One region of the Mesorhizobium sp. WSM4935 genome, then DNA from elsewhere that is predicted to be linked to it. Evidence: predicted binding sites of a transcription regulator. Region 1 holds the regulator's gene; each other region holds the start of a gene.
What was found. Region 1 encodes PhoB, which activates phosphate uptake and scavenging genes when phosphate is short. Its sites were predicted from a motif close to TGTCATNNANCTGTCAT; they were not measured.

Region 1 (7,931 bases):
CATCGGCATCCCGGAAGAGAAGCTGAAGCTGGTGTTCGAAAAATTCAGCCAGGTCGACACATCCTCGACCAGGCGGCATGAAGGCACCGGACTTGGCCTCGCCATCACCTCGCGGCTGGTCGAGATGATGGGCGGCGAGATCGGCGTCGACAGCGCCGAGGGCAAGGGCTCGACCTTCTGGTTCACGGTCACGCTGCCCCGGGCAGAGCAGGGCGGACAGCGCATCATGCCGGTCGACGTCACCGGCGCGCGCGTGCTCATCGTCGACGACAACGCCGTCAACCGCTCGATCCTGAGCGAGCAGATGGCGTCGTGGACGTTCGATTCCTGCGCGGCCGAAAGCGGCGCCGAGGGGTTGAAGGTGCTGATTGCCGCCGCCGCCTATGGCGTGCCGGTCGACTGCGTGGTGCTCGACTACCAGATGCCCGGCATGACCGGCGCCGAGATGGCGCGCATCGTGCGCAACACGGCGGGCCTGGCGCATACGCCCATCATCATGCTGACCTCGGTCGACCAGTCGCTTGCCAACACGACCTATCGCGACCTCGGCATCGATGCGCAGCTTATCAAGCCGGCGCGCTCCTCCATCCTCCTGGAAACGCTGGTTGCGACCATCCAGCGTCATCGCCACAGCAGCGCCGCTGCGCAACCTGCCGCCGGCTCCGGAACCCCGCCGGCCGCGCCGGAGCCAGCGGCGGCATCGGAGCGCGCCATGCTGCAGCCGCCGCCGGTGCGGGCGCGGCCACGCCCAACCGATGCGGAGCGCGGGCTCGACATCCTCGTCGCCGAGGACAATGAGGTGAACCAGCTGGTGTTCACCCAGATCCTGGGCGAGACCGGCTACCGCTTCGAGATCGTCGGCAACGGCCGCAAGGCGCTCGACGCCTTCGGCAGGCTCAATCCGCGGATGATCCTGATGGATGTGTCGATGCCGGAAATGAACGGTCTGGAGGCGACGGGCGCCATCCGCCGGCTCGAGGAAGACATGGGCACGCATGTGCCGATCGTCGGCGTCACCGCGCACGCGCTGAAGGGCGACCGCGAACGCTGCCTGGAAGCCGGGATGGACGATTACCTGCCGAAGCCGATCAGTCCGCGGGCACTGCTCGAAAAGCTCGAGCGCTGGCTGGGATCGGACGTCGAGAGCCGGCGCAATGCCGGTTAGAGCGGATTCGGCGGGCAAGACGGCGGCAAGAGACTGACGCATGCGTATGGTGCGATCGCACCATACCAAAGCAAAAGCCATGCACGGACAATGTGGTCATTGATTCCGCTCTTCGGTTACGGGCGGGAGCAGCGACCGCCAACAAGAAACAGCGTCGACTCTACCCCAACGGACCCTGTTTTCGGCGATGGCCAAGCCATGATCCGCTCTGGCGTTCGGGCAACGCGCTCTCGTCCGGATTTTATTTCCCGGCGGCCGCGACCCGGCCGCCGGGATAATTTTTTATTCAAAAGTCAGACAAGTTACTGATTCCCGGGGCAAACTCCGGCCGGTCTCTCGGGGCCGCCGCGGATCTCCCCGGACATCCCCTTTTCAGGCGTTACCAGGCTGACACGAAACTGTCATGCGACTGTAATAATCGAGGGCTATTGCGCTCACCGGGCGCCGATAGAACGGGTGCCGAAAGACCATCTTCCGAACAGGAGCAGGCCACATGAGACATTTCATCCGCTCGGCGGCCGTTGCGATTGCAATGGCTGCGGCATCAACCCTTAGCATGGCGGCCGCAATGGCTGCCGACATCTCCGGCGCCGGCGCCACCTTCCCCTATCCGATCTATGCGAAGTGGGCCGATGCCTACAAGAAGGAGACCGGCATCGGTCTCAATTACCAGTCGATCGGCTCCGGCGGCGGCATCAAGCAGATCAAGGCCAAGACCGTGACCTTCGGCGCTTCCGACGCGCCGCTGAAGGGCGAGGATCTCAACTCCACCGGGCTCGCGCAGTTCCCGATGGTGATGGGCGGCATCGTTCCGGTCGTTAACCTCGAAGGCGTCAAGCCGGGCGAACTGGTGCTCGACGGTCCGACGCTGGCCGACATCTTCTCCGGCAAGATCACCAACTGGAACGACGAAGCGATCAAGAAGCTCAACCCCGACGTCAAGCTGCCCGACCAGGCGATCGCGGTCGTCCACCGTTCGGACGGCTCGGGCACCACGTTCAACTTCAGCTACTACCTGGCCGACGTCAGCGCCGACTGGAAGTCGAAGGTCGGTGTCAACACCGCGCTCGAATGGCCGGTGGGCATCGGCGCCAAGGGCAATGAAGGCGTCGCCAACAACGTCTCGCAGACCGGTGGCGCGATCGGTTATGTCGAATACGCCTATGCCAAGCAGAACAAGCTCACCTATACCGACCTGATCAACAAGGACGGCAAGAAGGTCGAGCCGACCGCCGCCGCGTTCTCTGCGGCCGCTGCCAATGCCGACTGGAGCTCGCAGCCGGGCTACGGCGTCATCCTCGCCAATCAGGCCGGCGCCGAATCCTGGCCGATGACGTCGGCCACCTGGATCCTCGTCTATAAGAAGCCCGACGACGCGGCGGCCACGACCGAAGCGCTCAAATTCTTCGCCTGGTCCTATGCCAAGGGCGACGAGCTGGCCGCCAGCCTGGACTACGTTCCGATGCCCGACTCCGTCGTGAAGAGCGTCGAGGAAATGTGGGGCAAGGACATCGTCGACGCGAACGGCAAGCCGCTCTACTCCGGCATGTAATTCTTGGCGAATAAGGAGGGCGCTTTTGGCGCCCTCCTGTCTCTTTCGAATGCGAGGGGCTCAATGACGGCCGTTTCCGAAGCTGCGACATCATCCGCCATGCGGACCAGGGAAGCGACAGTGCGCCGCTTCGCCGTCACCGACATGGTCTTCCGGGCAGCCACGCGCGCTTCCGCCATCCTCGTGCTGGTTCTCCTCGGCGGCGTCGCGATCTCGCTGGTCGCCGGATCCTGGGAGGCGCTGTCGAAGTTCGGCTTCTCCTTCCTGACCACCGAATCCTGGAATCCGGTCACCGAGAATTTCGGCGCGCTCGCGCCCATCTACGGCACCATCGTCACCTCGGCCATCGCCATCCTCATCGCCGTGCCGATCGGCATCGGCATCGCCGTCTTCCTGACCGAGCTTTGCCCGCGCCCGCTCAGGCGTCCGATCGGCATCGCGGTCGAGCTGCTCGCCGGCATTCCCTCGATCATCTACGGCATCTGGGGCCTGTTCGTCTTCGCGCCGTTCCTGCAGACGACGATTCAGCCCTTCATCATCAGCATTTTCCACGGCATACCGGGGCTTTCCAGCCTGTTTGCCGGCCCGCCCTACGGCATCGGCCTGCTGACCTCGTCGCTGATCCTGGCCATCATGGTGCTGCCTTTCATCACCTCGATCACGAAGGACGTGTTCGACACGGTTCCCGCCGTGCTCAAGGAGTCGGCCTACGGCATCGGCTGCACGACCTGGGAGGTGACGCGGCGCGTCGTCATCCCCTATACCCGCGTCGGCATCATGGGCGGCGTCATGCTCGGCCTCGGCCGCGCGCTCGGCGAGACGATGGCCGTCACCTTCGTCATCGGCAACGCGCATCGCATCAGCGCCTCGCTGTTCGCGCCGGGCACGACCATCTCGGCGACCATCGCCAACGAATTCACCGAGGCTGACGGCGCGCTCTATACGTCCTCGCTGGTGGCGCTCGGCCTGATCCTGTTCATTATCACCTTCATCATCCTCGCGCTCGCACGCTACATGCTGTTGCGCATCGATAGCCGCACGGGAGCCTGACCGATGTCGACTGCCCAATCGCTTCACCAAAGCCGCAAACGCAAGAATGCCGTGATGATGGCGCTGTGCATCATCGCGGCGGGCATTGGCCTCGCCTGGCTGGCGCTGATCCTCGGGGCCCTGCTCTATAAGGGCCTTTCCGGGGTGAACCTGGCGGTGTTCACGGAAATGACGCCGCCGCCCGGCGATGCAGGCGGCCTGCTCAACGCCATCTATGGCAGCATCATCATGACGATCATCGGTATCGTCGTCGGCACGCCGATCGGCGTGCTGGCCGGCACCTACATGGCCGAGTATGGACGCTTCTCGCGGCTCACGACGGTGGTGCGCTTCATCAACGATATCCTGTTGTCGGCGCCGTCGATCATCGTCGGCCTGTTCGTCTATGAGCTGATGGTGCGGCCGATGGGGCACTTCTCGGCGATCGCCGGCGCCGTCGCGCTGTCGATCCTGGTGATCCCCGTCGTGGTGCGCACCACCGAGGACATGTTGAACCTCGTGCCCAACGCGCTGCGCGAGGCCGGCACCGCCATCGGCGCGCCGCGCTGGGTGGTGATCCGCTCGGTTGCCTACCGCGCGGCGCTGTCCGGCATCGTCACCGGCATCCTTTTGGCGATCGCCCGCATCTCGGGCGAGACGGCGCCGTTGCTTTTCACCGCGCTCAACAACCAGTTCTGGTCGAGCAATCTCAATGCCCCGATGGCCAGCCTGCCGGTGACCATCTTCCAGTTCGCTCTCAGCCCTTACGAGGAATGGCAGCAGCTGGCCTGGACGGGCGCACTCATAATCACCCTGACGGTTCTCGGGCTGAGCATCTTCGCCCGCAGCCTGACCGGACGCAGAGAGGACAGATGAAACCGATGTTGTCCACCGACCTGAACGCACCCGACACCACCGTCGAGAAGGCCAAGATCGAGGTCAAGAACCTCAACTTCTACTATGGCCAGTCGAAGGCGCTGAAGGACATCAACCTGTCCCTGCCCGAGCGCAGCGTGACGGCCTTCATCGGCCCTTCCGGCTGCGGGAAGTCGACGCTGCTGCGCGTCTTGAACCGCATCTACGAGCTCTATCCGAAGCAGAGCGCCGAGGGCCAGGTGCTGCTCGACGGCAAGAACATCCTCGACCGTTCGCAGGACCTCAACCTGTTGCGCACGAAAATCGGCATGGTGTTCCAGAAGCCGACGCCGTTCCCGATGTCGATCTATGAGAACATCGCCTTCGGCGTCAGGCTCTATGAGAAGATCAGCAAGGCCGAGATGGACAACCGGGTCGAGTCGGCGCTGAAGCGCGCCGCGCTCTGGAGCGAAGTCAAGGACAAGCTCAATGCCAGCGGCCAGAGCCTCTCCGGCGGCCAGCAGCAGCGGCTCTGCATCGCCCGCACCGTGGCGGTGAAGCCCGAGGTCATCCTGCTCGACGAGCCGGCCTCGGCGCTGGATCCGCTGTCGACGGCCAAGATCGAGGAACTGATCGACGAATTGCAGGCCGACTACACGATCGTCATCGTCACCCACAACATGCAGCAGGCGGCGCGCGTGTCACGGCAGACGGCGTTCATGTATCTGGGCGAGCTGGTGGAGTTCGACCGGACCGAGAAGATCTTCACCTCGCCCCGCGAGAAGCGCACGCAGGACTATATCACCGGCCGCTTCGGCTGAGCTCATACGAGGACATCATCATGGCCGAACATACCGTCGCCGCCTTCGACGAGGATCTGAGGCAGATCAGCCGGCTCATCAACGACATGGGCGACCTTGCCGGCTCAATGGTCGGCGCCTCGACCAAAGCGCTGCTCGAAAGCGACAATGCGCTGGCGCAGCGCGTCGTCTCCGACGACGCCATCATGGACGCAAGGCAGCGCGAGCTCGACGACCGTGCCATCACGTTGATCGCCAAGCGCCAGCCGATGGCGGACGATCTTCGCAACGTGGTCGGCTCGATCCGCATGGCGGGCGACCTCGAGCGCATCGGCGATCTCGCCAAGAACATCGCCAAGCGCGTCGGCTCGGTCGGCGTCAGCGCCGCGCCGCGGGACCTCACCCACTCGATCGATTCCATGGCGCAGATGGTGCTGATCCAGGTTCAGGGCGTGATCCAGGAATATACGGTGGGCGACGCTACGGCGCTGGCCAAGCTTCGCAACGACGACGAACGCATCGACGTCAAATACACGTCCGTCTTCCGCGAGCTGTTGACCTACATGATGGAGGATCCGCGCAACATCACCGCTTGCACGCATCTTCTGTTCTGCGCCAAGAATCTGGAGCGCATCGGCGATCATGTGACCAACATCGCCGAGAACGCCTACTATGTGCTGACCGGCACGCAATTGCCCGCCAATCGTCCGAAGCAGGACGAGACCGCAATGTCGGCGCCGGCGGCCTGACGAAAAGGTTACCCCGATGATCGCGCCACGCATCATGGTGGTGGAGGACGAGGAGCCGCTGGGGGTGCTGCTCCGCTACAACCTCGAATCCGAGGGTTACCAAGTCGAAGTGGTGACCCGCGGCGACGAGGCCGAAATCCGCCTCCAGGAAAACGTTCCCGACCTGCTCGTGCTCGACTGGATGGTGCCGGCGGTTTCCGGCATCGAGCTCTGCCGTCGCCTCAGGATGCGGCCCGAAACCGAGCGGCTGCCGATCATCATGCTGACGGCGCGGGGCGAGGAAAGCGACCGCGTGCGCGGCCTTTCGACCGGCGCCGACGACTATCTGGTCAAGCCGTTCTCGACGCCGGAGTTCATGGCGCGCGTCAAGGCGCTGCTGCGCCGCGCCAAGCCGGAGGTGCTGTCCAGCGTGCTCAAGGTCGGCGACATCGTGCTCGACCGCGAATCGCACCGCGTCTACCGCAAGAAGAGCGAGATCAGGCTCGGCCCGACCGAGTTCCGGCTGCTCGAATTCATGATGCGGCATCCCGGCCGCGTGTTCTCGCGCAGCCAGCTGCTCGACAATGTCTGGGGCGAGACGATCTATATCGACGAGCGCACCGTGGACGTCCATGTCGGGCGCCTGCGCAAGGCGGTCAACAACGGCCGCATGCCGGACGTCATACGTACCATTCGGGGGGCGGGCTACGCGATCCGCGAGGACTAGGGATATGCTGATATTCAGGTGATGCCGGCCTGCGAATGGCGGCTTCCTGCGCTTCCGGTACTCACGTACCCAAAAGTACGCTCCGTTCCGGTTCTCGGAATCCACCATTCTCGACTCGGCCTGACCTGAATCTCAGGATATCCCAGCGCTCGCATTTTTCGGTCCTACTTAGGCCACGTTCTTCCCGACGGTGCCGGCTCTTGCCTGGCCTCCCGGCGCGAAAATCTCCTGGTCGACGAAGGTCAGCGCGCGCATGGCGCAGCCTTCGCGGATCAGCGGCAGCTCGTTCGGCTCGGTGTCGAAGGAGATCGATTCGGAATGCTGGCCGCCGGCGGTCTGTGCGATCGCCTTCCTCAGCGCGGGCTCGATCAGGTCGAAGGCGGCCGCGCTGACGCCCACCATGGCGACGGGCGCCGGGTCGATCAGGGCGAACAGGCTGCCGAGGCCGAAGCCCAGCGCCTCGCCGGCCCGGCGATAGGCCTCGCGCTCGGGGCCGTCCTGTTGCCGGGCCTTTGCGGCAAGCGCGCGCATGTCGGCGTCGCCGACATCCGTCGGCGCGGCATCCTCGCTTATGCCCATGGCGCTGCGCCAGATGGCGTAATTGCCGGCATAGGCCTCGACGCAACCGCGCCGGCCGCAGCGGCAAAGCGCGCCGCCGGGCCGATGGATCATGTGCCCGAACTCGCCGCCCGAGGAATGTGTGCCGGTGAACAGCGCGCCCTTCAGCACCAGACCCATGCCGATACCGTGCGAGAGCAGGATGGCGATGAAGTCGTCGCGATAGCGTTCAGGATCGCGCCATTGCAGGGCGACCGCCATCATGTTGCAGTCGTTCTCCGTTGTGGCGGGGATGCCGAATTCCTTCTCAAGGATGTCGGCAAAGGGGATGTCGGTCAGCGGCGTGATCGGCGACCACAGCATGGCGCGTGAATGGGTATCGGTGATGCCCTGAATGCCCATGGCGATGCGGGCGACGCTGCCGACGTCAAGGTCGGGATCATGCAGCCGGCGCCGGACGATCGCCAGGCATTCGCCGATCAGCTCGTCGCGGGGCATGACGAGCGTGTCCAGGCGC
Region 2 (7,931 bases), on a different contig from region 1:
ATCGGCGTCCGCCAGCAGGACGGCGTATGCCGCCTCATTCTCCGCGACCTTAGCTTCCGCCTCGGCGGCGGCGAGCTGGGCCGTGGCGGTGTCCAGCGCAGCCTTTGCCTGCTCGTAGCGCTGCCGGGGGACCCACCCATCTTTCAACAGATTGGCGTATCGCCGTTCATCCGGTTCCGTCTGAGCGACGATCGCACGCGCTGCAACGACGGATTGTGCTTTGCCGTGAGCGCGAGGCGAAGGTCGGTGTCGTCGATCCGCATCAGCGGCTGACCGGCTTTTACCTGCTGGCCGACATTGACAAGCCGTTCGAGGATCTTGCCGGGGACGCGGAAGCCGAGATTGCTCTCCACTCTGGCCCCTGTGATGCCCGTGAAGCTGCGTTCGGAACCGTTCACCCGCGCTGCCGTCGCTAGCCGGACGACGGGCTGTTCCTGCCTCGGGTCGCTTGCGGCGGAGGCCTCCTGCGCGGGATTGGCGAATGTGGCGAATGCCGTCACCCCTGACACCGCGATCGCCCCCGACCCTGCGATCAGGATCGCACCGACTATAATAACCGGTCTCTTTTTCATGCCCATCGCCTCACGTAAAAATAGATTGCGTTCGAACGCTATATCGGATATAGATTACGAATGCAATCTAAAAAAGGAGATAATGATGCGCGTGAGTCGCATTCAGGCCGCGGAGAACCGCGAAACGGTGATCAACGTGGCAAGCCGCCTTTTTCGAGAGCGCGGCTTCGACGGCATTGGCCTGAAGGATCTGATGCAGGGCGCCGGGCTGACCCAGGGCGCCTTTTATAAGCAATTCGCGTCGAAGGAGGATTTGGAGGCGCAGGCATCCAGGCGGGCGCTGGAGCACGCGTCCCGCCGGTGGTCGGCCGCGGCCGCGGCGAATCCCGAGGACCCGCTAGGCGCAGTGATCGACTTCTATCTCAGCACCGGACATCGCGAAGAACGGATGGACGGCTGCCCGGTCGTGGCGCTCGGCTCGGATGCCGCCAGGCAAGGCAGCGACGTCAAAGCGGCATTCGAAGCCGGGATCCGGCAATACCTCGAGCTGCTTGGCGGTTGGCTTGGCGATGCCCACGGCAAAGATGCGGGCGACAAGGCCATGGCCATTCTCTCGACCATGGTCGGCGCGGTCGTCCTTTCGCGCGCCGTCAATGACGAGCGGCTGTCGGAGCAGTTCCTGCAAGCGGCCGCCGAGACCGTGCGGATGGCATCGCGTACCGTGGATGTCCAGCCGGGGCCTCACCAATGACGCAGGTTTCTGTGACGGGCGCGCCAGGCGCGGCCGGTTCGATCGCCGAATTGGCGGGCTGGTCCGGGCTCGAACTCGTCGCGGGACTGGCGGACGGGAGCATCCGCCGGCCGCCGATGGCGGAGACGCTGCCTTTCACCTTGCTTGCCCCAGAGGAGGGCAAGGTCGAGCTTCTGGCCACGCCCGAACCGCGCTTTTGCAACCTGACGAATACCGTCCACGGCGGCTGGATCATGACGATGCTCGACACCGTTATGGCGCTTGCCGCCCAGACGACGCTTTCGCCGGGCGAAACCTGTCCCTCACATGAAACCACGGCCAAGTTCGTGCGTCCGATCTTCGTCGATTCCGGCGAAATGCGCGTCATCGGGCACGTCGTTTCGCGCGGCCGGACCATCATCACGTTAGAAGGCAGAATCGAGGACGCACAAGGCAAGCTCGACGCCCATGGGACGTCCACATGCTTGATCGTGCGTAGGCAGCCATAGGGCCGGCCCCCTCAGCGCGAACGGGCGAGCGGACATCCAATGTCCGTCCATGACCATGCAGCGCTTGGGGTCACCTCGCGGCAAAAGCAATTCGATAGGAGACTAAATGCGACGCATAGTCGTTACAGGCATGGGCGCGATCACGCCTCTGGCCGCAAATGTCGAAACATCGTGGTCGCGGCTTCTGGCCGGCCGCTCCGGCATCCGCAGGCTCACCGACGACGTGGTGGGAGATTTGCCCGCGAAGGTCGGCGGCGTGGTTCCTTCCCTGGAGGAAGACCCCGAAGCCGGCCTCGATGCGAATGCCTTCGTGGCCCCGAAGGATCAGCGCAGGATCGACCGCTTCATTCTCTTCGCGCTGGCCGCGGCAGAGGAGGCGCTCGCCCAGGCGCGATGGAAGCCTGCTTCGGAAAACGATCGGACCCGTACCGCGACGGTCATTGCCTCAGGCGTCGGCGGGTTCCCTGCCATCACCGAGGCGGTGCGAACCGTCGACCAGCGTGGCGTCCGGCGTCTTTCGCCGTTCACGGTGCCGTCTTTCCTGGTGAACCTCGCGGCCGGCCACATCTCGATCCGCTACGGCTTCAAGGGCCACATCGGCGCGCCGGTGACGGCGTGCGCCGCCGGCATCCAGGCGATCGGCGATGCGGCACGCATCATCCGCGCCGATGAAGCCGACATCGCCGTGTGCGGCGGCACTGAAGCCTGCATGAACACCGTCAGCCTGGGCGGCTTTGCGGCCGCACGCTCGCTTTCAACCTCCTTCAATCACCGGCCCGACCAGGCCTCGCGTCCGTTCGACGTCTCGCGCGACGGCTTCGTCATGGGCGAAGGCGCCGGCATCCTGGTCGTCGAGGAATTGACCCACGCGCTTCAGCGCGGCGCCAAACCGCTCGCCGAGATCGTCGGCTACGGCACGACGGCGGATGCGCATCATGTCACCTCCGGTCCCGAGGACGGAGATGGCGCTCGCCGCGCGATGGAGATCGCGATCGCCCAGGCCGGCATCTCACCACGCGAGATCCGCCATCTCAACGCCCACGCGACCTCCACGCCGGTGGGCGATCTGGGAGAAATCGAGGCGATCAAGACGGTCTTCGGCACGGATTTCTCGATCGCCGTCAGCGGAACGAAGTCGGCGACCGGACACCTGCTCGGCGCCGCCGGCGGGCTTGGCGCGATCTTCACGATCCTGGCGCTCAGGGATCAGGTGGCGCCGCCGACCCTTAATCTCAGCGCCCCCGATCCGGCAGGTGACGGGATCGACTTCGTGGCGAACCGGGCCCGACCCATGGAGATGGATTATGCGATCTGCAACGGCTTCGGCTTCGGAGGCGTCAACGCCAGCGCGCTGTTCCGGCGCTGGGACGGGCGCGGCACGAACGGTCGAGCCGCTGGTGACTAGCGCATCTCCTGCCTTTCCAATCCAACCCAAAGAAAGTGACCTCCATGAATAAGACCAGTCCTGGCGTCGCCATCGTCACAGGGGCATCCTCGGGTATCGGCTATGTGACAGCCAAGGCCCTGCAGAAGGCGGGCTTTCGCGTGTTCGGAACCAGCCGTCGCGCAGTCTCCAAGAAAACCGACGGCATCACCATGCTGACTTGCGACGTGACCGACGAGGCGTCCGTGGCGAAGCTGGTCGACCAAGTGCTGGCCGACGCCGGGCGCATCGACCTGCTCGTCAACAATGCCGGCATGGGCTTGCTCGGCGGCGCGGAGGAATCCTCGATTGAGCAGGCCCAGGCTCTGTTCGACGTGAACGTCTTCGGTGTCATCCGGATGGTCAATGCAGTGCTGCCGACGATGCGCCGTCAAGGAAAGGGCAGGATCGTGAATCTGAGCTCGGTGCAGGGGTTCATCCCGGCTCCCTATTTCGCGCTTTATTCGGCGACCAAACATGCCGTTGAAGGCTATTCGGAATCGCTCGACCACGAATTGCGACCGTTCGGAATTCGCGTCGCATTGGTCGAGCCGGCCTATACCCGCACATCGTTCGAAGACAATCTCGCCAGGCCGGACCAGTTGCTCGATATTTATGACGCGGCGCGCGCCGGCATGACCATAGCCGTGCGGAAGGCGATGGAAAAAGGCGATACGCCTGAAGTGGTGGCCAACACCGTTCTGGCGGCCGCCACCGATCCGAACCCGAAGCGGCGCTACGCGGCGGGAAAGATGGCGCGCCAGGTCAGCTTCCTGCGCCGTTTCGTGCCCGCATCCGCATTCGACAAGAGCCTGCGACAGCAACTCGGCCTGCCGGTCTGAAGTCGAAATCAAAGGCATCCCGAGACCGGCGGCAAGTCGCACACGACGAAATCGACTCCGGCAACTGGACGGTCACTGCTACATCGAGCCTGATTTAGGTCCGATCTGTGAGGATACGCGTTCCGAAGCTGCAATTCCCGGCTACGGACCAAATATCTATTCCGCCGCCATGGCCGCTTTTCGATCAATTCGGCGCGACGTCGACACGCGGCTTCAACCACCGCCCGCTCAACTCGTATGCGCAACGAGCTTGTTCACCGTCTCGGGGAAGAAGTCCGGCGCCGAGTGGCGCTTGCCGAACATCATGTCGAACTGGATGAAGCGGAAATCGTTGATCTTCGGATCGATCTGCTTCTGCCTCGCCCAGTCCGGCGTCGCTTCGCCCGCGGGCGACAGGAGCAGGTTGCGGTCGACCACCCGGTAATGCTCGCGCAGCGCGCCGAGGAAACCGGTGTAGTAGGGGTGGGTGATGCCGGCCGTGGTCAGTATATGGTAGGGCAGGAAGGCTGGGCTAACCGAGCCCAGGTTCTTCACCGGGCCGGACCGGTTCGACCAGATGATCAGCGGCGTGTCGTGATGCTCGATCGCTGCGTCGGCGCTCGGTTCCTTGCGCGGCGCGACATTGTCCTTGAGGAATCCGGTCTCGACATAGACGGGACCGAGCGGGGGCAGATGATCGCCGAAGAAGGCGATGACCGTCGGCCGCTGGCGCGCCTTAGCCCAGTCGATCAGCCGCTGCAGGCCGCGGTCGGCGTCGGCCGAGCCCTCGGCGTAGGAAAGCAGCGATTCCCGCGCCCAGGAACTGATCGGCGCGTCAACCGAATGCGTCGGGTTGGAGTAGCGGTAGGGCTCGTAAGGGCCGTGGTTCTGCAGGCTGACGGCGAACAGGAAAACCGGATCGTCGCTGGCGTCCGCCTCGCGGATGATCTCGTCGGTCATCGCCGCGTCGGAAGCCAGCGGCCCGCGCTTCTCCATCGGCGGCAGCGTCTCTTCCGAGCGGAAGTCGTTGAAGCCGAAATCGGCATAGACGGCGCCCCGGTTCCAGAACCAGTTGGTGCCGGGATGGATGGCGCGCGCCCGGTAGCCCTCGCTCTTCAGGAAGGTCGCCAGCGAGGGCGTCGGGGTGCGCACATATTGCTGGTAGGGAATCGAGCCGGCCGGCAGGAAGGCGTTGGAAAAGCCGGTCAGCGCCTCGAATTCGATATTGGCGGTCATGCCGCCGAATTCGGGCGAGAACATCGAGCCCGAGCGCAAGGCGCGCACTGTCGGGATCGGATCGGGCTTGATGCTGACGCCGGGCAGCTGCGTCGGATCCCAGAAGGATTCGCTCATCACCACGACGATATCCGGCTTCTCGTCCGGCACGGAAACGGCGACGTCGGGCCGCTGGATCGCGGCCATCGCCTTTTGCGAATAGCCGGGCGGCGCCGAGACATGCGCCATCGGTACGTTCATAGCGAAGGCCAGCGCAAAGCCGTTGGAGGCGTAGTTCTCCTTCTGGTCCCACATGATCGGGATGATCTGCAGCCGGTCGCGCGTCCACGAGAAGGTGGCGTAGTCCATGATCGAGACGAAGAAGGCGAGCAGCGGTACGGCAAGCGCCAACCGCGCCAGGCGACCCTTGCGGCTGAGGATCGGCACACGCCGGCGCCAGGTCCGCCAGCAATAGACGAGCAGCGTCAGGCCGCCGATGATGGCCGCGGCGAGCATGACGGCCGTCCACGGCCGCTCGCGCACCAGAAGCGGCATCAGCGCCACGATCTGGCGCGCAAACAGGAAATCCGTCGGATAGAGCGGGTCGCCGAGATAATGCGACTTCTGGTGGCCGACAAAGGCAAGCGCCAGCGTTAGCGGCGCCACGATCATCAGGCTTTGATGGCTGCGGCCCAGTATGGCATCGAGCCCGACCAGCACCAGCGCGAAGACGATGATGGTGGTCCAGCCCGGCTTGAAAGGCTGCAGGAAGAAATCGACGGTGCCGAAGAAATCGCCGCGCACGATCCATTCGATCGCGAATACCAGCAGGGCGGAGGCAAGAAGCGTCGCCAGGCCGTAACGTACGGTCGGCCAGGTTCGTCCGGGCAGATAGCCCGTGGACGGATCGTCTTCCAAAAAACCTGGCACGGGCTTGGCCGCGCCTTTTCTGATCCTTGCCACTCTGTTTCCCCCAGGCCCCACGCAACACGCCTTCCACGCCGTCACGCTTCTGTCATCGAAATGTCACGCAAAGCTAGCGCCTGTGCCGGAAATAAGAAGAGCCAGCAACCCAAACGTGAGCGGTTTTCATCAGGTGTGATCGCCAAAAGGCCTTTCGGAACAGGGAGTCAGCTGCCTTTTCCGGCTGAAATGAGGGTCGAAGCGGCGCCCGCGGGCTTGACTTGGCCGCCCGCCTTGCGCCAGAGGCAGGGAAAAATCAGCCTCTGGAGAGACTTCAATGGCCGTCGCATTCACCTTTCCGGGACAGGGCAGCCAGGCCGTCGGCATGGGCAAGGACCTCGCCGATACTTTCCCGGAAGCGCGCCGCGTGTTCGAGGAGGTGGACGCCGCGCTTGGCGAAAAACTGTCGAAGCTGATCTGGGAAGGGCCGGAAGAGACGCTGACGCTGACCGCCAACGCCCAGCCGGCGCTGATGGCGGTGTCCCTGGCGGCGATGCGGGCGCTCGAAGCGCGCGGCTTCTCGCTGAAGGGCAGGGTGGCCTATGTGGCCGGTCATTCGCTCGGTGAATATTCCGCGCTTGCCGCGGCCGGCTTCGTTTCGGTCGGCGACGCGGCGCGGCTGCTTCGCACCCGCGGCAACGCCATGCAGGCGGCAGTACCTGCCGGCGAGGGCGCCATGGCCGCCATCATAGGTCTCGATCATGCCGATGTAGAAGCGGCATGCGCGGAAGCGGCCAAGGGCTCCGTCTGCCAGGTCGCCAACGACAATGGCGGTGGCCAGCTGGTGATTTCGGGCGCCAAGGCGGCGGTCGAGCTGGCCGCCAAGCTGTGCACCGAAAAGGGCGCCAAGCGGGCGTTGATGCTGCAGGTGTCAGCGCCCTTCCATTCGGCGCTGATGGCGCCGGCGGCCGAGATCATGCGGGAGGCGCTGGCTGGTGTGGCCAAATCCGCGCCGGCCGTACCGGTCGTCTCCAACGTGACGGTGACGCCCACAAGCGATCCGGACGAGATCGCGCGCCGCCTGGTCGCTCAAGTGACCGGCCGCGTGCGCTGGCGCGAGACAGTGGAGTGGTTCGGCGCCAATGGCGTGTCGACGCTTTACGAGGTCGGCGCCGGTAAGGTGCTGTCGGGCCTGGCGCGCCGCATCAACCGCGACACCGCCACCGGCGCCATCGGCACGGCGGCGGAAGTCGAGGCGGCGCTGGCGGCGTTGGGATGAGGCCCCGCTCCGCTCGTGGATGACGACACGAAGGAGGCCTTCGCTAATCTCCGACGCTTATCTAGCGTGACTTGGACGATATGACGTATACGCAAACGCGACTGCTTGCAGCCGTCTGGAAAATGAGGTTGGAAAAATGTTCGAACTGACCGGCCGCAAGGCGCTCGTCACCGGCGCATCGGGAGGCATCGGCGAAGCGATCGCCAGGGTGCTGCACAGCCAGGGCGCGATCGTCGGCCTGCACGGTACCCGTGTGGAGAAGCTGGAAGCCCTCGCGGGCGAATTGGGCGACCGCGTAAAGCTGTTTCCGGCGGATTTGACCGACCGCGACGCGGTCAGGACGCTCGGGCAGAAGGCGGAAGCGGAGCTCGAGGGCGTCGACATACTGGTCAACAATGCCGGCATCACCAAGGACGGCCTGTTCGTGCGCATGTCGGACGCCGACTGGGACACCGTGATCGAGGTCAACCTGACCGCCGTGTTCCGGCTGACCCGCGAGCTGACGCATCCGATGATGCGCCGCCGCCATGGCCGCATCA
Region 3 (7,931 bases), on a different contig from region 1:
GACCGGCGCGGCTTGCGCGCCAGAGGGTTCGCCGTCGTCGCGGCCTAAGTTGCCTTGTGGCCATTCGCATTAGCAGGCTTGCAACATGGCCGAGAGAATGCTGTAGGGGACGAGGGGGATGAAGGCCGACTACCATTGATTATCTTGCTGAACTCGCGGACGCATGGCCACACTCTCCCGAACCGCCGCAAAGCTGTTCTACTACGCGCGCAATTTCGCGCGCGACCGCGCACCGCAATCGCTGTTCCGCGACCGCCTCGCCAGCCGGCTTGAGCAGGCGAGGCTTTCAGGCAAGACGGTTCGCGAGCGACTGAACTACTACAACAAGCTGGAACAGCCGTTCGTGCCCAGTCCGGACGCCATAGCCGTCGGCAAGCTGCCGACCTCTTCCAGCATGTATTATTACGACCTCAAGGAATTCGCCCGCTATTTCGATCCCGGTCTGCTGATCGACTTCGAGTTCGGCGACGTCGTCGGCGTTCCGGAACTCCCTAGGATCGTCAAGGACCGGCCCATCGGCGACTACAACGCGAACGCCGTGCTGATGAAGCTGAACAAGTTCCGTCACTTCTACATGCCGCCCGACAGCCTGTCTTTCGCCGACAAACGGCCTATGGTGGTCTGGCGCGGTCATCTCAACAATCCGCTTCGCACTCGCTTCGTGGAAAAAGCCGCCGACCTGCCGATTTGCGATGCGGGTTCCCACAGGGCCGATGCGCCCGACGGATACCGCAAGCCGTTCCTGAACATCGAGCAGCAGCGGCGCTATCGCTACATCGTCTCGCTGGAGGGCAACGATGTCGCGACGAACCTGAAATGGATCATGAGCTCCAATTCGCTCTGCCTGATGCCGGAACCGACCTACGAAACCTGGTTTGCGGAAGCCCAGGTCGAGCCCAACGTCCATTATGTGCCGCTGCAGCCGGATTTCTCCGACCTGGTCGACAAGGTCGCCTATTTCGAAAAACATCCCGCCGAGGCGGGACGGATAACCGCCGCCGCCAACGCCTATTGCCGCAAATTCGGCAATGAGCAGGACGAGCAGGCGATCTCGCTGCTCGTCCTTTATAAATATTTCGTGCTGAGCGGGCAGATAAAGCCCGACCCGGAAGTCTGGTGCTTCATCGCCGGCTAGGCATGGGAGCGGTCGAGCACCTGATCGGCCGGGCCAAACCGGTCCCTGGCGGTGAATTGCTGGTGCCAGTAGGGATAAAGCACCGGCGGCCGGCTGACCGCGTCAAGGCGCTGCCGTTCCTCCTCGGAGAGCGACAGACTGGCCGCGGCGAGGTTGTCCTTGAGCTGCGCCTCATTGCGGGCGCCGATCACCAGCGAGCTTACCGCCGGACGGCCGAGCAGCCAGGCAAGCGCCACCTGCGCTCCTGAGACACCCCGTGCCTTGCCGATGTCGGAGAGCACGTCGACGATGCGCCACAGACGGTCCTCGTCGCGGATCGGCGGCTCCGTCCAGCCGCCGAGCTGGCGCGCCGTCGGGCTGTCGCGGTGGTATTTGCCGGAGAGCAGGCCACCGGCCAGCGGGCTCCAGACCAGCACGCCGAGGCCCTGGTCGACCGAAATCGGCAGCAGTTCGTATTCGGCCTCGCGGGCTTCCAGCGTGTAGTGGATCTGCTGGGTGACGAAACGGGCCTGATGGCGGCTGTCGCTGACGGCAAGCGCCTTCATCACCTGCCAGCCCGACCAGTTGGAGCAGCCGATGTAACGGATTTTGCCCTGGTTGACCAAGGTGTCGAGCGCCGCGATCGTCTCCTCGACCGGCGTGAGGCCATCCCACTGATGGACGAAGTAGATGTCGATGACGTCGGTCCTCAGCCGCTTCAGGCTCTTTTCGCATTCGCGGATCAGATGATGGCGCGACAGGCCTTCGTCGTTGGGGCCGGTGCCGATGCGCATGCGCGCCTTGGAGGCGATCAGCACGTCGTTCTTGCGCTTGCCGCCAAGCGCCTCGCCGATGATCTCTTCCGACAATCCGTTGGAATAGACGTTTGCCGTGTCGATGAGATTGATGCCGGCATCGATACAGGTGTCGATGATGCGGCTGGCCTCCGCGAGGTCGGAACTGCCGACGGCGGCGAACGGGCCGGTACCGCCAAAGGTCATGGTGCCAAACGTCAATGTCGAGACTTTCAAGCCGGATCGGCCCAGCGTGCGGTATTCCATGTCGTCCTCGCGATTTTGTTTGAAGAGGCGCGGTGGCGCCCTGAAAGAGGCGAGGGGATTTGTAGGACAATTCCCGCCGCTTGTCGCCCCGCTATCGATACGGTTCGATCACATATCGGCTACATCGATCCGCGCGGGCGGGCGCTTGCAATAAAACCGTCATTGCGCCTCTGTATCTCAGTCGGCTTACGGAGTTGCGTTTGCGGTTCGCGGCCGGGGCGCATCCGAGGCGAGGTGGCTGGCAGGCAGGAGCTGCGCGATGAACGAACTCAAAACAAATTCCGGGGCGAAGGACTGGCTCGAAGCCGAACTCGAGGATACGCTCGACGAGGATTATGAGCTGGAGATTTCCGAACCGGCACTCTCGCTCGAGATCGCCAAGATCTACAAGAAGTCGCATCCGCCTTCCATCGATCGGATGACCTATTTCCGCGAGCTGCTCCGGCTGCAGTCCGAACTGATCAAGCTGCAGTCATGGGTCGCCTACCACAAGAAGAAACTGGTGGTTGTCTTCGAGGGCCGCGACTCAGCCGGCAAGGGCGGCGTCATCAAGCGCATCACACAGCGGCTCAACCCGCGCATCGCCCGCGTCGTGGCGTTGCCGGCGCCGACCGAGCGCGAGAAATCGCAATGGTATTTCCAGCGCTACGTGCCGCATCTGCCGGCAGGCGGCGAGATCGTGCTGTTCGACCGCTCCTGGTACAACCGCTCCGGCGTCGAGCGCGTGATGGGCTTTGCTACGCCGGATCAGGTCGAGGAGTTCTTCCACGACGTGCCGGAATTCGAGCGCATGCTGGTCCGCTCCGGCATCACGCTGGTGAAATACTGGTTCTCGATCACCGACGAGGAGCAGCAGATGCGCTTCCTGATGCGCATCCACGATCCGATGAAGCAGTGGAAGCTCTCGCCCATGGACCTGCAGTCGCGCGTGCGCTGGGAGCAATACACCAAGGCCAAGGAAGAGACCTTCGCCCGCACCAACATTCCGGAAGCGCCCTGGTTCATCGTCGAGGGCAATGACAAGAAGCGCGCACGGCTGAACTGCATCGACCATCTCTTGCAGCAAATGCCGTATGAGGAAGTGCCGCATGAGGAGATCACGCTGCCGGAGCGTGTCTTCAACCCGGACTACGAGCGCCAGGTGCTGCCGCGCGAGCTCTACGTGCCGCAGAAATATTGAGGCGGCTTTCCTTCTCCCACAACAACTGGAGTAGGAAAGGGCGCTACGCCCGCCCGATCATCACATGTGTCGCATCGGCGGTCGCCACCTGCCCGGTGCAGCGATATCCCAGCTTCGGCATGTCGAGTCCGGCGAACAGATGCTCACCGGAGCCGAGCAGGACAGGCGAGATCGCCAGGTGCATTTCGTCGATGAGCTTCTCTTGCAGATATTGACGGACGGTCGAGACACCGCCACCGACCCGCACATCCTTGCCGTCGGCCGCCGCCTTCGCCTGCTCGAGCGCCGAACGGATGCCGTCGGTGACGAAGTAAAAAGTCGTCCCGCCTTCCATCTCGATCGGCGTGCGCTTGTGATGCGTCAGAATAAAGGTTGGCACGTGATAGGGCGGGTTGGCGCCCCACCAGCCTTTCCAATTATCGTCCGGCCATTCGCCGCGGCTCGGCGCGAACATGTTGCGGCCGAGGATCCAGGCGCCGACATTCTCGAAGCTGCGCACGGCAAAATCGTCGTCGGTATCCGTCGTCCCGCCCTCCTTGCCGATCATCTGGTGGAACGAGCGGGTTTTGATCATCCATTTGTGCAGGTTTTCGCCGCCCACGCCGAGCGGGTTATTGAGGCTCTGGTCGGGGCCAGCGCCGTAGCCGTCGAGCGACAAGGTGAAAGCGTTGACACGCAGCTTGGACATGGCCGCCTCCTTAGCTAGTTGCAATTCGCAAGCGGTTATGGACTAGCCTGACTGATTGCATAATGCAAGCGGCATTTTCCGGCGGGCTACTTGCGAACCTATTGGTCGGCGGCATCAAGAATGCGTTCGATGGCAACGCGTAGCGCCGGCAAGTTGTCCGTCACGACGGTCCAGACTATTGCGTCGGAAGTCTTGTGATATTCATGACGCAAAATGTTACCTATGCCCCGGACCTGCTTCCAGGGGATTTCCGGAGCAAGAGCAGTCAGGTCGTCTGGAAGGTGCCTCGTCGCCTCGGAAATGATCTCGATACCCCGCTCGACGCCGTGGCGAAGCAGCCAATCGCGGCGGAAATCTTCCAGCGTCTTGTCAGCCGTGGCGTTGGCGATGCCATCCAGGGCCGCAATGATCTCTGCGAGGATCGGCTTGATCCGACGTGGTGCCATTAAAACACGCGCACGGCCGATCGTTCGATATCCGCCCTCAGCATCGGGTGAAGGCTATCCCTTGTGGTGATGTCGATTTCGGTCGACATCTTCTCTTCCAGAAATTGTTTGATGCAGACGAGATCGATCAGGGAAAAACGCCGCGCCGGATCATAGTCTATGAAAAGATCAAGATCGCTGTCCGAACGTGCATCGCCGCGGGCGGCCGACCCGAACAGATAAAGCGATATCGCGCCCATGCCCCTGATTGCATCTGCGTTCTTCTGCAACTGTTCGATGACTTCATTCCTGCTCATGGATGCATTCTAACGAATCCCGCTAGAATTCCAAAATCGCGAAGTGGACCTAACCCTTCAGCATCTGCGCCACCACGGGCGCGAAATAGGTCAGCACGCCGTCGCAGCCGGCGCGCTTCAGCGAAAGCAGCGATTCCAGCATCGCCTTCTCGCCGTCGATCCAGCCATTGGCGCTAGCTGCCTTGATCATGGAATATTCGCCCGACACCTGATAGGCGAAGGTCGGCATCTGCAGCTCGTCCTTCAGCCGGCGGATGATGTCGAGATAGGGCAGGCCGGGTTTCACCATCAGCATGTCGGCGCCTTCGGCGAGGTCCTGCTCGGCCTCGCGCACCGCCTCGTCCGAATTGGCGTGGTCGATGTAATAGGTCTTCTTGTCGCCCTTGAGCAGGCCGGCGGTGCCGACCGCCTCGCGGTAGGGCCCGTAGAATGCCGAAGCGAACTTCGTCGCATAGGACATGATCGCCACGTCCTGGAAGCCGTTGGCGTCGAGCGCGTCGCGGATGGCGCCGATGCGGCCGTCCATCATGTCCGAAGGCGCGATGATGTCGGCGCCGGCCGCTGCCTGGATGACGGCCGCGGCGGCGACCTGCTCCACCGTCTCGTCATTGACGATGATGCCGTCGCGCAGGATGCCGTCATGGCCGTGGCTGGTGAAGGGGTCGAGCGCGGCATCGGTGATGATGCCGATCTCCGGCACCGCGTCCTTGATGGCGCGCGTGGCGCGGTTGATGACGTTGTCCGGGTCGAGGATGTGCGAGCCGGTCTGGTCGCGCAGCGCAAGCTCGACATTGGGGAATGTGGCGATGGCCGGAATGCCGAGCTTGGCCGCGCGCTCGGCTTCCTTCACCGCGAGGTCTACGGACAGGCGATAAACGTCCGGCATGGCGGCGATCGGCTCGCGCGTGTTCTTGCCGTCGATGACGAAGATCGGCCAGATCAGGTCGTTCACCGAAAGCTGGTTCTCCTGCACCAGCCGGCGCGACCAGTCGGCCTTGCGCATGCGCCTGAGCCGCCGGCTGCCGGTGATCTCGTCGACGCTGCGCGCGCCGGCAGGCTTTGCGGGGGTGAATTTGTTCATCGCCGAAACTCTCTTTTGGCCTGGCTTTTACCACGCGTCTCCGCCGCTGACCAATGCGACACGATTGTGCCAGTCACGCGCCAAGGCAGGGTAGGTTGAGATTCAGGTCAGGCCGAGTCGAAAACGGTGGCCGCCGAGAACCGGAACGGAGCGTACGTTCGGGTACGCGAGAGCGTTTCACCGTTTCACGGAAGCGGCTAACCGCTCTATCTCCTTGTTTTTACGCAATTCCGAACGGAAAACCGCTCACACTTTTCTTGGAATTGCTCGAGTACCGGAAGCGCAGGAAGCCGCCGCTTGCAGACCGGCATCACCTGAATATCAAGCTGCCCTAGGGCTGCCCGTGCCCCGACAAGATCTGCGCAGCGCCCCTGATCGCAACCCGGAAGGCCTCGTCGAAGCTGACGCCGCGCACCTGCCAGCGATAGGTCTTGCCGCGGTCGGCCAGCCGCCAGTCGGCGACCCAGCCCAGGTCCTTGTCGCTCCACACGATGCTGCCCGCGAGCGCCCGGGCCGCCCCCGCCTTTTTCGCGAGCTTGTCCAGCCTTGCCATATCGGCTCCGGAGAGCGCCTTCTCATCGAGACCGCCAAGCTGCGCGGCCTTTGGAAAGGTGACGCGCATCAGCAGCGGAAAGGTGGCGTTGGAAAAGGATTCACGCATCGTCTTGCCCCGATCCTCATCCGCCGTCAGCACGAAATGCCGCGAGCCTTGCTCGGCGGTCATGAAGACGGCGATCACAGGTCGCTCGCCGAGCCAGGGCCTGCTGCCGAGCTGCGCCAGGAGCTTGTCGACGACGGCCGGCTTGTAGATGCAGGTCAGGTCGTGCGGCCTGTCATGCGTGCCTTGCTCGTCATGGATCGGGATGCCTTCGAGCCGGTCGCGATAGCGGAAGGACTGGACGAAGTCGGCCGCCTTGTCGCGCAGCGCCAACATCTCCGTCTTCTGCGTCAGCCGTTGGTCGCCCGAGACCTTGACCAGCACCTTGTCCAGGCAATCCTTGAACCCGATCTGCCGGTTCACGTCCCCGGTGCCGGTAACGATCGTTTGCGCCTGGTAGAGCTCGGCGATCGCCGCCGCGCGGACGGGCACTCCCAGACACAGGAGACCGACCAATCCAACCACGAAGCGGGAAATTCCAGGCATGTCGATCTGCTCGAAACCGGCCGGACACAGTCCTTTGCCGGTTACCTAACACTTGGCGCGGCCGCCCGCCAGCGCAACAACCCCGCCCAGGAACCGCTACCATTGACGCGTCTCCATGCCGCCTTTAGCACTTCTCTCCCCCGACGGGCGGAAAGAGGGATTTTCTGGCGATGGATTTTGGCGGAGGCGACGAGATCCGCTTCGAGCAACTGGGCAGAGCGGGCGTGGTCACGTTGACCCGGCCTAAGGCGCTCAACGCCGTCACGCACAACATGGTGAGGGCGCTCGGCAAGGCGTTGGACACTTGGGAGCAGGATCCGGGCATCGGGGTCGTCGTCGTGAAGGCCGAGGGCAGGGCGTTTTCCGCCGGCGGCGATATCCTGCACATCTATGAAGCCGGCCGCGCCGGCAAGCCGCCGGTCGATTTCTTCGCCGACGAGTACCGGCTCAACGCCCGCATCGCCCGCTTCCAGAAACCCTATGTCGCGCTGATCGACGGCATCGTCATGGGCGGCGGCGTCGGCATCTCCTTCCATGGCTCGCATCGGGTGCTGACCGAGAATGCGCAGTTCGCCATGCCGGAGGTCGGTATCGGCTTCTTCCCCGATGTCGGCGCCAGCCACTTGCTGCCGGATCTGGGCGGCTCTTTCGGCATGTATCTCGGGCTGACGGGAAATCGCATCCGCTATGGCGACGCGCTGTGGTCGGGGCTGGCCACCCACACCATAAAGGCCGAGGACCAGGCGGGCCTGCTCGACGAATTGGCGACGAGCGGCGACGCCAATGCGGAGCTGCGCGATTTCTTCATGCCGGCCAAACGCGAGACGGAGCGGCAGGACCTGGAGGCGATCGCGCGCCATTTTTCGCAGAGCTCGCTGGCCGGCATCATCGACAGTCTGGAGCGGGCAGGGGCCGAGGATG
Region 4 (7,931 bases), on a different contig from region 1:
ACGACGCCGGCATGCTCCTCGTCGACGTCGATGACGACCTCTTCGACAGGCTCCAGCAGTTGGCCGTCATCGCCCTTCTGCATGACGACGCGGGGCCGCGACACGGCGAGCTCGAAACCCTCGCGGCGCATCGTTTCGATCAGCACCGCGAGTTGCAATTCGCCGCGGCCGGAGACGAAGAAGGAATCCTTTTCGGCCGATTCCTCGATCTTGAGCGCGACATTGCCTTCGGCCTCGCGCAGCAGGCGGTCGCGGATCACGCGGCTCGTCACCTTGTCGCCCTCGGTGCCGGCAAGCGGGCTGTCATTGACGAGGAACGACATGGTCACGGTCGGCGGGTCGATCGGCTGCGCATGCAGCGGCTCGCTGACTGCTGGGTCGCAGAATGTGTCGGCGACGGTGCCCTTCGACAGGCCGGCGATGGCCACGATGTCGCCCGCTTGCGCTTCCTCGATCGGCTGGCGCTCGAGACCGCGGAAGGCGAGGATTTTCGAGATGCGGCCGGCCTCGATCTGCGTGCCGTCGTGATGCAGCACCTTGACTGCCTGATTGGGCTTCAGCGTGCCGGACTCGATGCGGCCGGTGATGATGCGGCCGAGGAAGGGATTGGCCTCCAGGATGGTGCCGATCATGCGGAACGGGCCGGGATGGACGGTCGGCGCCGGCACATGCTTGACGACGAGGTCGAACAGCGGCGCGAGGCCCTGATCCTTCGGGCCTTCCGGATTTTCCGAGACCCAGCCGTCGCGACCCGAACCGTAGAGGATCGGGAAGTCGAGCTGCTCGTCGGTGGCGTCGAGCGCGGCGAAGAGGTCGAACACCTCGTTGACCACTTCGACATGGCGGGCGTCCGGACGGTCGATCTTGTTGATGACGACGATGGGACGCAGGCCGACTTTCAGCGCCTTGCCGACGACGAACTTGGTCTGAGGCATCGGGCCTTCGGCGGCGTCGACGAGCACGATCGCCGAATCCACCATCGACAGGATGCGCTCGACCTCGCCGCCGAAATCGGCGTGTCCGGGCGTGTCGACGATGTTGATGCGGGTGCCCTTCCAGTCGACCGAGGTCGCCTTGGCCAGGATGGTGATGCCGCGCTCTTTTTCGAGGTCGTTGGAATCCATGGCGCGCTCTGCGACGCGCTGGTTGTCGCGGAAGGCGCCGGACTGTTTCAGGAGCTGGTCGACCAGGGTGGTTTTGCCATGGTCGACATGCGCGATGATCGCGATATTGCGGAGGTTCATGTGTTTGGTCTCGGGAACGTTGCAGGCGGCAGGCTTAAAAAGCGCCGCCTTTTTCGGTTGCGCGGCTCATACAGGGTTTTTCGCAATTGCGAAAGGGGAGGCCCGCCCCCAAATAAATGGTCACTGATTCTTAAACGTCTTGGTGTGAAATGATTCTGTTAACCAAGGCGGAACCTTTGAGGGGCCGGGCAATTTCATGTTCATGACCGATCAGATGTCCAGATTGCGTCCGGTTTTCGCGTGGGCAGCGCTTGGCGTGCTGCTTGCGGCCGGCGTTGCGCAGTCGGCGACGGCTCTGCGAGAGAGCAGTTCCATCCAGCCGCCCGACGCCAGGACCGCGCAGCAGATGTTCGCCGACGCCCCTGACGGCGTCGACCCGATCGTCACTGGCCCGGTCAGCGCCGCCTTCAAGCAGCGGCAGAAGGACGCCAACTGCGACACCGCGGTCTGGCCGAACGTTCCCCGGGCTTGTTATCCGGACTAACGCCCTTCATCGCCTTTGACTTCTGAGCCGCCGCGATGCTTTCGCCTCACGGCGCAGACCTTGTAACTCTGGGCCTTCGGGTGTGTTGAGATTCAGGTCAGGCCGAGCCGAGGACGATGGCTTCCGAGAACCGGAGCGGAGCGTACGTTAAGTACGTGAGCACCGGAAGCGCAGGAAACCATCGTTCGCAGGCCAGCATCACTTGAATACAACGCAGCCTAAGCCGACCGCACCGGGTCGAGCGTCACCTTGTAAAGCTCGTTGTCATCGCGATCCATCAAGCGCACCGTCAGCTGCTCCGTGGCGCCGGAAATATCGACCAGCCCGAAAAACTGCAGCCCGGCCGACGGCGGCAGGTTCTGGCCCTGCTCGGCGGTCGGCGCCTTGATGAATTTCAGCTCCGGCCCGAACGTCATGTCGAGATCGTTGGGGCCGAACGTGCCGGCATGGATCGGGCCGGAGACGAATTCCCAGAACGGGTTGAAATCCTGGAACTGCGCCTTGTCGGGGTTGTAGTAATGCGCCGCGGTGTAGTGCACATCGGCGGTCAGCCACACCGTGTTGGTGATGCCGGCATTCTTGATGAAGCGCAGCACATCGGCGAATTCGAGCTCGCGGCCCTTCGGCGCGCCATTGTCGTTGTTGCTGACGGCCTCGAAACCGACCTTCTTCGCCGCGTCGTCCCAGACGACCAGGCTGAGCGGCATGTCGGCGGCAATGATCTTCCAGGTCGCCCTGGAATTGGCCAGCTCGCGCTTCAGCCATTTGGACTGCTCCTCGCCGATCATGCGCGACTTCGGCGTCAGTGTTTCGTCCAGATTAGCACCGTTGGGGCCGCGATAGGAGCGCATGTCCAGGAAGAACACGTCGAGCAGCGGCCCATGCGAGATCTTGCGGTAGACGCGGCCCGGCTCCGACGGCTCGTAGCGGATGGTGGTCATCTCATGGAAGGCGCGCGCCGCGCGGGCCGCCAGCACATGGATCGACTTCTCCTTGTAGCGGTTGTCGGCGGTCAGGTCCTTCGAGTCCGACCAGTTGTTCAGCACCTCGTGGTCGTCCCACTGGTAGAAGGTCGGGCAGATGGCGGAGAGGGCAAGCACATGCTTGTCCATCATGTTGTACTTCCACTGGTCGCGATACTCGTCCAGCGTCTCGGCGACCTTGCGCTTGCCGTCGATCATGACGACGTTCTTCCACTTGCCGCCGCCGGGCAGGTCGACCTCGTCCTTCAGCGCGCCGTCGGCATAGATCGTGTCGCCCGAATGCAGGAAGAAGTCCGGCGTGTGCTTGGCGATGGTCGAATAGGTCTTCATGCCGGTCTCGTCGATGCCCCAGCCTTGGCCGGCAGTGTCGCCCGACCAGGCGAAGCGCACGTCGCGCTTCGACGACGGCGCGGTGCGGAAGCGGCCGACGATCGGCTCGGAAACGACATTGATGTCGGAAAGATCGGCGGCGGTCATGCGGTAGAAGATGTCCTGGTCGGAGGCGAGGTCGGTGAGCAGCCGCTTCGCCGTGTAGTCGCTGGCGGGCGACGTATCGAGTGCAGCCAGTCGCGTGGCATTGGCGAAGCTTTCGGTGGTCGACACTTCATACATTACGCGCGCCGGGCGATCGGTGCGGGTCCAGACCATGCCCGACGTGGCGTCAACGTCGCCGGACTGCACGCCGTGCGTGAAGGCCGGGCGCTGATTGGCGCGGGAATAGTAGGGCAATGCCAGTCCGGAGGCGCCGACAAGGCCGAAGGCGCTGGCCGAAGTGACGAAAGCGCGGCGGGTAAGGGAAAGCTTGTTCATGGCGGTCTCCGGATGGCTTTGAACGGGAACGCCAAGCTCTCGCCTCAATGTTTCAGGCGCATATCGGAACCATGAAGTTTTGATAACAGTGAACAGCTCTTCCCTTCTCCCCTTTGGGAAGGGGAAGGCGACGCTAAAAGGCGTGTCGAGATTCGGGTCGGACGAGCCGAAAACGGCGGTCTCCGAGAACCGCAGCGGAGCGTACTTAAAGTACGTGAGCACCGGAAGCGCAGGAGACTGCCGTTTGCAGGCCGGCCTCACCCGAATCTCGACACGCCTTAAGCCGCCTGCGGCTCCGGCTCGAATGCCGGCTGTCGGTGTTGATCAGCAGAGAGATACAGGCCGCCGCGATGCCCGTCATGCCGGCGATCAGGAAGGCCAGTTCGTAATTGCCCTGCAGCTCGCGCATCGTGCCGCCGAAGGCGGCGGCCGCCGCCGCGCCCACCTGGTGGCCGGCGACGATCCAGCCGAACACGATCGGCCCGCTGCGGTCGCCGAACGCCTCGTTGGCGAGTCTGAGCGTCGGCGGCACGGTGGCGATCCAGTCGAGCCCGTAGAGCACGGCGAAGATGATCAGGCTGGTCGCAGAGAAGCCGGAATAAGGCAGGTAGATCAACGACAGGCCGCGCACGGCGTAATAGACGCCGAGCAGCTTACGCGGGTCGAAACGGTCGGTGAGCCAGCCGGACAGCGTCGTGCCGATCAGGTCGAAAATGCCCATCATCGACAACAGTCCGGCAGCCTGCACCTCGCCGATGCCGATGTCGCCGCAAAAGGCGATGAGATGGGTGCCGACGAGGCCGTTGGTGGTGAAGCCGCAGACGAAAAAGGTCGCGAACAGATACCAGAACACCCGTGTGCCAGCGGCGCGGCGCAGCGTGGTCAGCGTATGCGCCAGGAAATTGCCCTGCGATGCCGGCGACACCGGCGGAACGTCGTCGGCATCGGCGCCGTAGCGCACCTGGCCGATCGAGGAAGGGCGTTCCGGCACGAGCAGCAGAACAAGCGGGATCAGCGCGGCAGTGGCAAGCGCCACGGCGATCGCCACCGGCTTCCAGCCGCCGCTTTGGGCCAGCGAGGCGATCACCGGCAGGAACACCAGCATGCCGGTGGCGCTGGAGGCCGACATCAGGCCCATCATCAGGCCGCGATTGGTCTTGAACCAGCGGTTGACGATTGTTGCGCCAAGCACGCTCGCCACCGCGCCCGAACCGATGCCGGAAAACACGCCCCAGGTGATGAAGAGATGCCAGGGTTGCGTCATCGACAGGCTGAGCGCCGTCGATCCTGACATCACCGCCAGCGCGCCGAGCAGCGTGCGGCGCAGCCCGATGCGTTCCATCAGCGCCGCGGCGAACGGACCGGTGAGGCCATAGAGCAGGATGCCGATGCTGGCCGCCCAGGAGGTCACGTCGCGCCGCCAGCCGAAGCTTTCCTCCAGCGGAACCATCATCACCGAGGGGGCCGAGCGAAGCCCTGCCGCCATCAAAAGACAAAGAAAGATGACGGCAACCACCACGAAGGCGTAGCGCTGGCCAAACGGACGGGACTGGGCTATCATGTTACTGACCGGTACGTTGCAATGCGATAGCACCATACATACGTACCGGTCAGTAACATTGTCAAGCGAGTTGTTTGCATGTCATCGGACAATAAAATTGAAGCGTCGTTGAGCGCCGCGCCCGCCCCCAAGGCGGCGGACAAGATCCTGGACGTGGCGCGCGACCTTTTTTATCGCGAGGGCATCCGGGCGATCGGCGTCGACGAGATCGTCAAGCGCGCCGGCGTCACCAAGCCGAGTCTCTACCGCAGCTTCCCGTCCAAGGACGAGCTTGCCGCCTCCTATCTGCGCAAATACGACCGCGAATTCTGGGAACGCTTCGACGAGGCCGTCGATTCGCATCCCGGCGATCCGCGCGCGCAGATCATCGCTTTCCTGACCCGCGTCGGCAAACGCACGCAAAAGCCCGACTATCGCGGCTGCGGCATGACCAACGCTGCGGTGGAATATCCCGAGCGCGGCCATCCCGCACGGGTGGTGAGCGAAAACAACAAGCAAGAATTGCGCCGGCGCCTGCGCGCCATGGCGGCGGCGATGGGCGCCGCCGATTCCGACACGCTGGGCGACGGCCTGCTGCTTCTCATCGAGGGCGCGTATATCAGCGGCCAGCTTTTCGGTCTGGGCGGCCCGGCGGCGGCGGTTGCCCGCAACGCCGACCTCTTGATCGAAGCCAGCTTGAAGAAATAGCAATTGAAGCTACGCTTCCGGCAACCCGAACGGAGTTGCCAGCGATGCGTGCTCTCGTCATCCCGCTTGCCCTCGCCGGTTTCTGCCAGGCGGCCCAGGCCGGCGACATCTCCAGCGCCTACACCGATCTCGACTGGAAGAAGGATTGCGTGACCTATGCGCAGGCCGCGGAAGGCGACGGCGACTGGGCGAGTCTCGTCTGCTCCGGCTATCGCGGCTACCCGGTGCTGATCGGCTACGACGACGCACGCGAATCCGTCTATTATGGCTTTCCGTCCGACGACATGACCGCAGTCTGGGAGAGCTTCACCGCCTTCAACGGCTCCGGCCCGAAGGTGGAATGGCGCATCGAGACCAATGGCGATGCCGCCATTCCGTTCGCCGCCATCCATCGCCGCTCGGTCAGCAACCCGGAAGACGAGAAGAAATCGATCGAGGTGCTGGTCGTCGCCAAGGTGGCGCAGCCGGAAGAGCACCAAGGCTGCACGATCGGCCTGGTTTTAGCCACCGGCAACGCGCAGGCCAACGACCTGGCGCGCAAGCTTGCCGACGAGAAGGCGAAAACCTTCGCCTGCGGCAAGGACAAGCGCGAAGTGATCGGCGACGTTCCGCCCTTCGGTCGCGTGGACAACTGACCGCTCCCGGTCAACCATTGGGCCAGGGCCGGATCGGGTTCCCATTGGCCGGCGGGCTTAGTAAACCCTTCAGCGATTGCAGCCGGTCTCGGGAGGTTCCGCTTGTCCAGTTCAGTCAGCGTCGCAAACGAGAATGGCGTCGCGGTGGTCACCATCGACAACCCGCCGGTCAATGCGCTGAGCTTTCATGTCCGCAAGCCGCTTTATGACGCGCTCGCCGCGCTGCGGGACGACCCTGCCGCGAGAGCGATCGTCATCGTCTGCGCCGGGCGCACCTTTGTCGCCGGCGCCGACATCACCGAATTCGGCAAGCCGATCGAGCAGCCGGAACTGCGCGCCATCGTCGCTTTACTAGAAACCATCGCCAAGCCGACCGTCGCCGCCATCCACGGCACGGCGCTCGGTGGCGGGCTGGAGCTGGCGCTCGGCTGCCATTTTCGCGTCGCGGATGCCGGCGCAAAACTCGGCCTGCCGGAAGTGAAGCTAGGCCTTTTGCCGGGCGGCGGCGGCACGGTGCGTTTGCCGCGCTTGGTCGGCGCCCTGAAGGCGCTCGGCATGATCGTCTCGGGCACGCCCATTTCGGCCGGTGAGGCCATAGCCGCCGGTCTTGCCGACGCGGTTGTTGACAGTAATCTATTGGCGGAGGCCATTCGTTTCGCCCGCGAAATGGCTGATCGGGGTGGCCCGTTCGTGCCGGTGCGTGACCGCGATGACCGGCTGGCCGAGACCGATCTTGCCGCTTTCGACGCCCAGGCCGCCGGTCTGGCCAAAAAAGCCCGCGGGCTGGAAGCGCCGCTTGCCTGCGCCGAAGCCGTGCGCAACGCGATCACCCTGCCTTTCGACGAGGCGCTTGCCGCCGAGCGGCTACTCTTCCAGAAACTCGTTTCCGGCGACCAGTCGCGCGCGCAGCGGCACCTGTTCTTCGCCGAGCGCGAGGCGGCGAAGGTGCCCGGCAAGGACCTGCAGAAGCGCCGGATCGAACGCGTCGGCATCATCGGCGCCGGCACGATGGGCGGCGGCATCGCCATGGCCTTCGCCAATGGCAGCCTCCCGGTGACTTTGCTCGAGACCAGCGAGGAGGCGCTGCGGCGCGGCCTGGCGACCATCGAGAAGAACTATGCCGTCTCGGTCAGCCGGGGCTCGTTGACGGAAGAGGCGAAGCAGCAGCGGCTCGGCCTGTTCAAGGGCAGCACCGACTATGCCGACCTCGCCGGTTGCGATTTGATCGTCGAGGCCGTGTTCGAGGACATGACGGTGAAGAAGGAGGTGTTCGGCAAGCTCGATGCAATCGCCAAGCCCGGCGCCATCCTCGCCACCAACACCTCCTATCTCGACGTGAACGAAATAGCCGCCTCGACCTCGCGTCCAGAGGACGTGCTCGGCATGCATTTCTTTTCGCCGGCAAACGTCATGAAGCTGCTGGAGATCGTGCGTGCCGAAAGGACCGCGCCCGAGGTGCTGGCGACGGTCGCCGATCTCGCCCGGCGCATCGGCAAGGTGGCGGTCGTCGTCGGCGTCTGCCACGGC

Region 2: P9273_RS23610 (LTA synthase family protein) is a predicted target of PhoB. The motif match lies at 6,224-6,240, and genes of this name have one in related genera.
Region 3: ppk2 (polyphosphate kinase 2) is a predicted target of PhoB. The motif match lies at 2,322-2,338, and genes of this name have one in related genera.
Region 4: P9273_RS17380 (alkaline phosphatase D family protein) is a predicted target of PhoB. The motif match lies at 3,593-3,609, and genes of this name have one in related genera.

The regions. Positions count from the first base shown of each region.
Region 1 covers NZ_JARTVR010000015.1:117,874-125,804, reverse strand. Annotated here, with positions in the region: gene P9273_RS26610 (response regulator) at 1-1,165, shown strand, start outside; gene pstS (phosphate ABC transporter substrate-binding protein PstS) at 1,659-2,717, shown strand; gene pstC (phosphate ABC transporter permease subunit PstC) at 2,781-3,767, shown strand; gene pstA (phosphate ABC transporter permease PstA) at 3,771-4,622, shown strand; gene pstB (phosphate ABC transporter ATP-binding protein PstB) at 4,619-5,422, shown strand; gene phoU (phosphate signaling complex protein PhoU) at 5,443-6,150, shown strand; gene phoB (phosphate regulon transcriptional regulator PhoB) at 6,167-6,856, shown strand; gene P9273_RS26575 (ROK family protein) at 7,025-7,931, opposite strand, start outside.
Region 2 covers NZ_JARTVR010000012.1:60,201-68,131, forward strand. Annotated here, with positions in the region: partial or broken gene P9273_RS23585 (efflux RND transporter periplasmic adaptor subunit) at 1-572, opposite strand, end outside; gene P9273_RS23590 (TetR/AcrR family transcriptional regulator) at 658-1,263, shown strand; gene P9273_RS23595 (PaaI family thioesterase) at 1,260-1,751, shown strand; gene fabF (beta-ketoacyl-ACP synthase II) at 1,858-3,156, shown strand; gene P9273_RS23605 (oxidoreductase) at 3,201-4,016, shown strand; gene P9273_RS23610 (LTA synthase family protein) at 4,245-6,173, opposite strand; gene fabD (ACP S-malonyltransferase) at 6,451-7,392, shown strand; gene fabG (3-oxoacyl-[acyl-carrier-protein] reductase) at 7,529-7,931, shown strand, end outside.
Region 3 covers NZ_JARTVR010000010.1:73,831-81,761, forward strand. Annotated here, with positions in the region: gene P9273_RS21680 (GntR family transcriptional regulator) at 1-48, shown strand, start outside; gene P9273_RS21685 (glycosyl transferase family 90) at 164-1,135, shown strand; gene P9273_RS21690 (aldo/keto reductase) at 1,132-2,175, opposite strand; gene ppk2 (polyphosphate kinase 2) at 2,435-3,355, shown strand; gene P9273_RS21700 (dihydrofolate reductase family protein) at 3,399-4,043, opposite strand; gene P9273_RS21705 (HepT-like ribonuclease domain-containing protein) at 4,142-4,489, opposite strand; gene P9273_RS21710 (nucleotidyltransferase family protein) at 4,489-4,785, opposite strand; gene hemB (porphobilinogen synthase) at 4,835-5,866, opposite strand; gene P9273_RS21720 (DUF2066 domain-containing protein) at 6,198-7,010, opposite strand; gene P9273_RS21725 (enoyl-CoA hydratase/isomerase family protein) at 7,181-7,931, shown strand, end outside.
Region 4 covers NZ_JARTVR010000006.1:266,319-274,249, reverse strand. Annotated here, with positions in the region: gene typA (translational GTPase TypA) at 1-1,244, opposite strand, end outside; gene P9273_RS17385 (hypothetical protein) at 1,459-1,728, shown strand; gene P9273_RS17380 (alkaline phosphatase D family protein) at 1,947-3,521, opposite strand; partial or broken gene P9273_RS17375 (MFS transporter) at 3,800-5,082, opposite strand; gene P9273_RS17370 (TetR/AcrR family transcriptional regulator) at 5,161-5,769, shown strand; gene P9273_RS17365 (hypothetical protein) at 5,814-6,404, shown strand; gene P9273_RS17360 (3-hydroxyacyl-CoA dehydrogenase NAD-binding domain-containing protein) at 6,507-7,931, shown strand, end outside.